One region of the Anaerotignum faecicola genome, then DNA from elsewhere that is predicted to be linked to it. Evidence: a T-box and tRNA genes for the amino acid it is inferred to sense, from the RefSeq annotation. Region 1 holds a T-box; the other holds one or more tRNA genes.
The links. A T-box is a leader RNA that pairs with one kind of tRNA and senses whether it is charged. The one in region 1 lies ahead of metG (methionine--tRNA ligase), so its partner is inferred to be a tRNA-Met.
Positions count from the first base shown of each region.

Region 2: it encodes a tRNA-Met, which carries the amino acid that the T-box ahead of metG (methionine--tRNA ligase) is inferred to sense. The anticodon was not compared.

Region 1 is NZ_BHVZ01000014.1:48,610-52,030, forward strand. It holds partial or broken gene metG (methionine--tRNA ligase) at 1-1,589, opposite strand, end outside; T-box leader at 1,681-1,924, opposite strand; gene EJE48_RS10230 (barstar family protein) at 2,145-2,456, shown strand; gene EJE48_RS10235 (aminopeptidase) at 2,505-3,421, opposite strand, start outside.
Region 2 is NZ_BHVZ01000001.1:653,560-656,980, reverse strand. It holds gene ftsH (ATP-dependent zinc metalloprotease FtsH) at 1-1,334, shown strand, start outside; gene EJE48_RS03090 (M48 family metallopeptidase) at 1,456-2,169, shown strand; tRNA gene EJE48_RS03085 (tRNA-Met) at 2,240-2,313, shown strand; gene EJE48_RS03080 (helix-turn-helix domain-containing protein) at 2,855-3,175, opposite strand.

The DNA of each region.
Region 1 (3,421 bases):
GAGGTAGCCTGTGCCGCCTTGATGGCAGCCTCCAGAGATTCCAGCTCCTTCTTCATATCAATACGAGGGAAAAGGGTTTCGCCCTTTGTAACAGTCAGCTCCGCAGGCAGCAGACCCCATGTCTTTGTGCTTTCCCAATCGGTCAGCGCGCCCTCTGTAATGTTCAGCTGTGTCCAGATTTTTGCAGGGGTCAGGGGCATGAAGGGCTGAATCAAAATGGAGATGATACGGATGCTTTCCGCAACATTGTAGAGCGCATTTGCCAGCTCTGCCTTCTTTGCTTCATCCTTGCACAGTACCCAAGGCTGTGTTTCGTCGATATATTTATTGGTGCGGCGAATCAGGTTCCAGATTTCAATTAAAGCATCGGAGAAAAGCATGTTGTCCATCTTTTCCTCTACCTTGGGAACGGTTGCCGCAGCCATTGCCTTGAGGTCTGCATCAAAAGCAGTTTCGGTTCTGTCTGCGGGCAGCTTGCCGCCGAAGTATTTTTCAATCATGCCAACGGTTCTGGAAACGAGGTTGCCCAGATCGTTTGCCAAATCGGAATTGATGCGCTGAATCAGTGCTTCGTTTGTGAAGTTGCCGTCTTGCCCGAAAGCGATTTCTCTCAGCAGGAAGTAACGGATGGCATCCACGCCATATTTTTCCACCAGAACAACGGGATCAACCACGTTGCCGACGGATTTGGACATTTTGCCGCCGTTGATAACCAGCCAGCCGTGGCCGAATACCTTCTTGGGCAGAGGAATATTCAGTGCCATCAGCATGGCGGGCCAGATAATTGCATGGAAACGCACGATTTCCTTGCCGACAACATGCACATCCGCAGGCCAGTATTTTTTGTAGTCCGCATCGTTGTCGCTGCCATAGCCAAGAGCGGTAATATAGTTGGAAAGTGCATCAACCCAAACATATACAATATGCTTGGGGTCAAAGTCTACGGGTACGCCCCATTTAAAGGAGGTACGGGAAACCGCTAAGTCCTCCAGACCGGGCTTCAGGAAGTTTGCAATCATTTCATTCTGGCGTGTGTTGGGCTGCAGGAATTCGGGATTTTCTTCATAATATTTGATGATTCTGTCGCCGTATTTGGAAAGACGGAAGAAATAGCTTTCTTCCTTCAGAAGTTCTACGTCACGTCCGCAGTCGGGGCATTTGCCGTCCTTCAGCTGTGTTTCTGTGAAGAAGGATTCGCAGGGGGTACAGTACCAGCCCTCATAAGCGGATTTGTAGATATCTCCCTGATCATACAGCTGCTTGAAGATTTTCTGTACGGCTTTCACATGGTAATCGTCTGTGGTGCGGATGAATCTGTCATAGGAAATTTCCATCAGCTTCCACAGCTCCTTAATACCCGCAACCACCTTATCGGTGTACTGCTTGGGGGTCATGTTCTGTGCGGTTGCGATTCTTTCGATTTTCTGCCCGTGCTCGTCCGTCCCTGTCAGGAACATTACGTCATACCCACGCAGTCTTTTGTAGCGTGCCATGGTGTCTGTCGCTACTGTGCAGTAGGAATGACCGATGTGCAGCTTATCACTGGGGTAGTAAATGGGAGTGGTGATATAAAATTTTTCTTTAGCCACAAGTATCTCTCCTTTTTATTGTTTTCATTATAATAAGTAAAAACCAAACCATCCGTAAGGCTTTTTGCCAATAAAAAACCCGTCCTTCTTTTGAAAGGACGGGCGTTTTGCCGTGTTACCACCTTACTTCGCTTTTTCCTCGCGGAAAAAACCTCATGAAGTCCAAAGGACTCCTGCGCAATAACGGGCGCGCCCGTCGCAGCCTTATAATCCGGGGGATATTCGGTGCGAAGCTCCAAGGCCATCTTCAGCGGTTGCTCCTGCGCCTCTTTTCAGCTTGCCGAGGCTCTCTGTGGCATAGCGTTGTCGCCTACTCTCCTTTTCATTGCTCTTGTTCTAATAAATTTCATTCTACTATATTTCCCTCTTTTCTGTCAATGGATACAGTGAGAAGGAATTTAAAAATTTCCTTTTCTACGGAAAAAGCTGAAACGCTTTGTTTCCTGTGTGCTTCTTTTTGAAAGGAGAGGATTGTTTTTATCGTATGAAAAGTGTAAACTGGAAAACATGAAAAGCAATCGGAGCAGAAAATAAAAGTCGAGTGAGAGGAATAAAATGGAAGAAAGACAGATTGTTTTGGATTTTACAGGCTGTAAATATATTACGGAAGTACATTGGAGGATTAGAGATACATTTCATTTTCCCGGCTTTTATGGAGAAAATCTGGATGCACTCTGGGATATGGGGTGTGATTATATCGGTTCCTGGAAGCCGGAAACGACGACTGCTATTATCATTCGAGGGGTATATCAGCTGCCAAAGGACATAAGAGAATATTTTCTTGATAAAATCATGGGAGTATTTTATGATATTGAGAATTTTTATAAGGATTTTAAAATAAAAGTCAGATTTAAAATCAAAGATTAAAAAAGGATACCTGAAGCATGGTGTTTCGGGTATCCTTTTTCATTTGCCTTATTTCAGATTTTCGGGGTTCAGGCATTCCAGCTCGGGCAGAAGAAATCTGCCGTCCTTGCGAATCAGCACATCATCAAACCAGATTTCGCCGCCGCCGTATTCGGGTGTCATAATCAGCACCAGATCCCAATGGATGGCGGATTTATTGCCGTTGGGGGCATCCTCGTAGCAGTTGCCGGGGGTGAAATGGATAGAGCCCGCAATCTTTTCATCGAAAAGAATGTTGTTCATGGGCTTTGTGATATAGGGGTTTACGCCAATGGCAAATTCGCCCACATATCTTGCACCCTCGTCTGTGTTGAATACCTTTTCCAGACGCTCCTTGTCATTCCCGTCGCAGTCCACGATTTTCCCGTCCTTGAAGGTCAGGCGTACATTTTCAAAGGTAAAGCCGTTGTATTCGGAGGGGGTATTATAGGTAATCACACCGTTGATGGAATCACGCACCGGTGCGGTATAAACCTCGCCGTCGGGGATATTGCAGCCGCCGGCACACTTGATGGCAGGAATATCCTTGATGGAGAAGGAAATATCCGTATCCCTTGCCACCAGACGCACGCGGTCTGTTTTGTTCATCAATTCCACCAGATGCTCCATGGCATCGCCCATTTTGCCGTAATCCAGATTGCATACATTAAAATAGAAATCCTCGAAATCCTCCAAGGAGGTCTTGGCGGACTGCGCCATGGCGTTTGTGGGGTAGCGCAGCACCACCCATTTTGTATGTGGCACACGAATCTGATGATGCACAGGGTCATCATACAAACGGTTCTGGATATCGATTTTTTCTGTCGGCACATCATACTGCTCCGTCAGGTTGTCCTCGCCACGCACACCGATGAAGGCATCCATCTGCTCCATCAGGCGGCAGTCCACCTCTGCCATGATTTTCTGCTGCTCCTCGGTTGCACCCA
Region 2 (3,421 bases), on a different contig from region 1:
TTAAGGACGTTGCAGGGCAGGATGAAGCGAAGGACGCATTGCGCGAAATTGTGGATTTTCTGCATAATCCCCAGAAATATACGGAAATCGGCGCATCCATGCCAAAGGGCGCATTGCTCGTAGGCCCTCCCGGAACAGGGAAAACACTGCTGGCGCAGGCGGTTGCGGGCGAGGCAGAGGTTCCCTTCTTCTCCATTTCCGGCTCGGAATTTGTGGAAATGTTTGTCGGCATGGGCGCGGCAAAGGTGCGTGACCTCTTTAAGCAGGCAAACGAAAAAGCACCCTGTATCGTATTTATTGATGAAATTGATACCATCGGGAAAAAGCGTGACGGCAACGGCATGGGCGGCAACGATGAGCGGGAGCAGACCCTGAACCAGCTGCTGACGGAGATGGACGGCTTTGACGGCAGAAAGGGTGTTGTTATTCTGGCGGCAACGAACCGCCCCGAAACACTGGATAAGGCACTGCTGCGTCCCGGTCGATTCGACAGAAGAATTCCCGTGGAGCTGCCTGATTTGAAGGGCAGAGAGGCAATTCTCAAGGTACATGCGGAAAATGTCAAGATGGAAGGCGGAATTGATTTCGGCACAATCGCAAGGGCAACCTCGGGTGCCTCCGGTGCGGAGCTTGCGAATATCATCAATGAAGCGGCGCTGCGTGCGGTACGCATGGGGCACAATCGCGTAAAGCAGGAGGACCTGATGGAGAGCGTTGAGGTGATTCTGGCAGGCTACCAGAGAAAGGGTGCTGTGATTTCTCCGGAGGAAAAGAAAATCATTGCATACCACGAGGTTGGACACGCATTGGTTGCGGCAAAGCAGAAAAATTCCGCTCCCGTGCAGAAGATTACGATTATTCCCAGAACCAGCGGTGCATTGGGCTATACCTTGCAGGTGGATGAGGGCGAAAAATCGCTGATGAGCAAGGAGGAACTGTTCAATAAGATTGCAACCTTTACCGGTGGGCGTGTGGCGGAGGAGCTGAAGTTTGGCTCCATCACGACAGGTGCATCTAACGATATTGAGCAGGCAACACGCCTGGCAAGAGGGATGATTACACGCTTCGGCATGAGCGAGGAATTCGGCATGGTTGCACTGGAAACCATCAATAACCAGTATCTCGGCGGCGACACCTCTCTGGCTTGCTCCAATGAAACCGCAACGAAGATTGACGCGGCTGTGGTTGCTGTGGTGAAGCAGGCGCATGAGAAGGCTGTGGGCATTATTCGGGAGAATATGAATAAGCTGGATGAAATTGCACAGTTCCTTCTGGAAAAGGAAACGATTACAGGCGAGGAATTTATGGAAATTCTGAACCGTACAGAGGAATAAAACGGAATATCAAAAATAGCGGGACTTCACGGAGTTCCGTTATTTTTATACATAAAAGATAGACAATTTTTTTACGGAAGTGTAAAATAGAAAGGAAGTTCTGAGAGGAAGGGGAATACCCATGTCGGTGCATACGGTGCAATATGAAGGGATTGAAATTGAATACGAATTGACGCGCAAAAACGTGAAGTATATCAACCTGCGTGTGAATAAGCATGGCAAGGTGGTTGTTTCTGCGGGGGAGCAGGTGCCCTTTGCGGTGATTGATGAATTTGTGCAGTCCAAGGCGTTCTGGATTATTACCCATCTGGCAGAGATTGAGAAGATTAGGAATGAGATTTCCGATGCGAGCCTGTATGACGGGAAAACGGTGTATTACCTCGGCAAGCCCTATCGGCTCAGACTGGAACGCGGCGAACAGCGGATTACGGTTGCGGAGGATACCATTCTGCTTTCCTCCCCGAAGCTGTATTCCGATGTGCTGAAGGCGGAATATCTGGCTTGGCTGAAGGCGCAGGCGGAGAAGAAATTTGCGGAAATTATGGATAGAATATATCCCTTGGTGAAAGAATATCATATAGCAAGGCCGGAAATTAAAATCCGAAATATGAAAAGCATCTGGGGTAGCTGTACTACAACGGGCAGCACGATTCGGTTGAACCTGCAGCTGCTGAAGGCGGATGAGGCTTGTATTGAGCAGGTGGTGCTGCATGAGCTGCTGCATTTTCGGTATCCCAATCATGGGAAAGCCTTTTATGACCTTCTGGGACGGCTGATGCCGGATTGGAGGGTGCGGAAGGAGCGACTGGATAAGAATTTCAAGGATGGGATATAAAATCGGGAGGGGGATTTGACAAATCCCCGCTTTGGGGGTATAATAGGTAATGATAATAAATTCATATTGACGCGGAGTAGAGCAGTCCGGTAGCTCGTCGGGCTCATAACCCGGAGGTCGCAGGTTCAAATCCTGTCTCCGCAATCAAAAAGAGAGATACAAGAGAAAATCTTGTATCTTTTTTTATGCCCTGCGACCGACGGGTTTCCGGGGCTGCAGCACCGACCGCTGCCGGTGGCAGAAGAAGGAAGGTGATGCAGGCGAGAAATCGGGAGTTCCGCAGACAGAACGCAGAGAGGGAGAGCGGGCGACCAGATTTCGAGGTGGGCAAGGCAGGTTCAAATCCTGTCTCCGCAAGCGAAAAAGGGATACAAGAGAAAATCTTGTATCTTAGGGTGTCGACAAAGTCGACACCCTAAGTCGAAATCAGGATTTCGACTTGCTAAGACAGAAGAATAAACAGACGAGTTCCATCAGCTTAAAAGCCTCGAAACTCGCTGTTTTCCTCGCCGGAAGTGAATTCCGACTGCGGATTCCATTTGGGAAACGGATTTGTTTCCCAAGCCCTTCCGCTGCCTCAAAATTACTTTGTCTACAGTCTGAGATACAAGAGAAAATCTTGTATCTTTTTTTATGCCCTGTGACAGACGGGTTTTTACAGATTTAGGAATCGGAAAAAAGAAAATCAATAGGGATGATTGGAGACCAGCCCATTTACAATACGAAGGATACTATCAAGCTGGGCAGCATCAAGGCGCTTGAGCTGCTCTGTGAGGGTGTGGATTTTTTCGGGATGCTCTGACTCCAGATCGAAAAATTCCATTGGGGTGATGTTCAGATAGTCACAGATTTCAAAAAAATTGGACATGGAAGGGAAGGTCTTATTGTTTTCAATGCTGTTGATGTAGCCGGGGTTCTGCCCGAGGGAAAGACTCATATCCCTTGCGGAAACGCCCTTTGCCATACGCAGCTGTACCAATCTTTTGGAAAATGCCTCTTTACACATGCTTGTATCACCTCCATGTGTCATATTATATCTAATAAAAAACTTGAAATATTCTATATAATCAGTTATTTTTGACTAGATATCGGTTTGTACCTAATAAACAGATAGAAAATAGAAGAAGAAAACAAATGTATCAAAAAATTTTCATTTTTCTTGAAAATATTTGAAAATTGCTCTTAAAAATGCTAGGATATTGACATAGGTCAATGAAAGGGTTTGATTTTTATGTTATGTTGTAGGAAACAG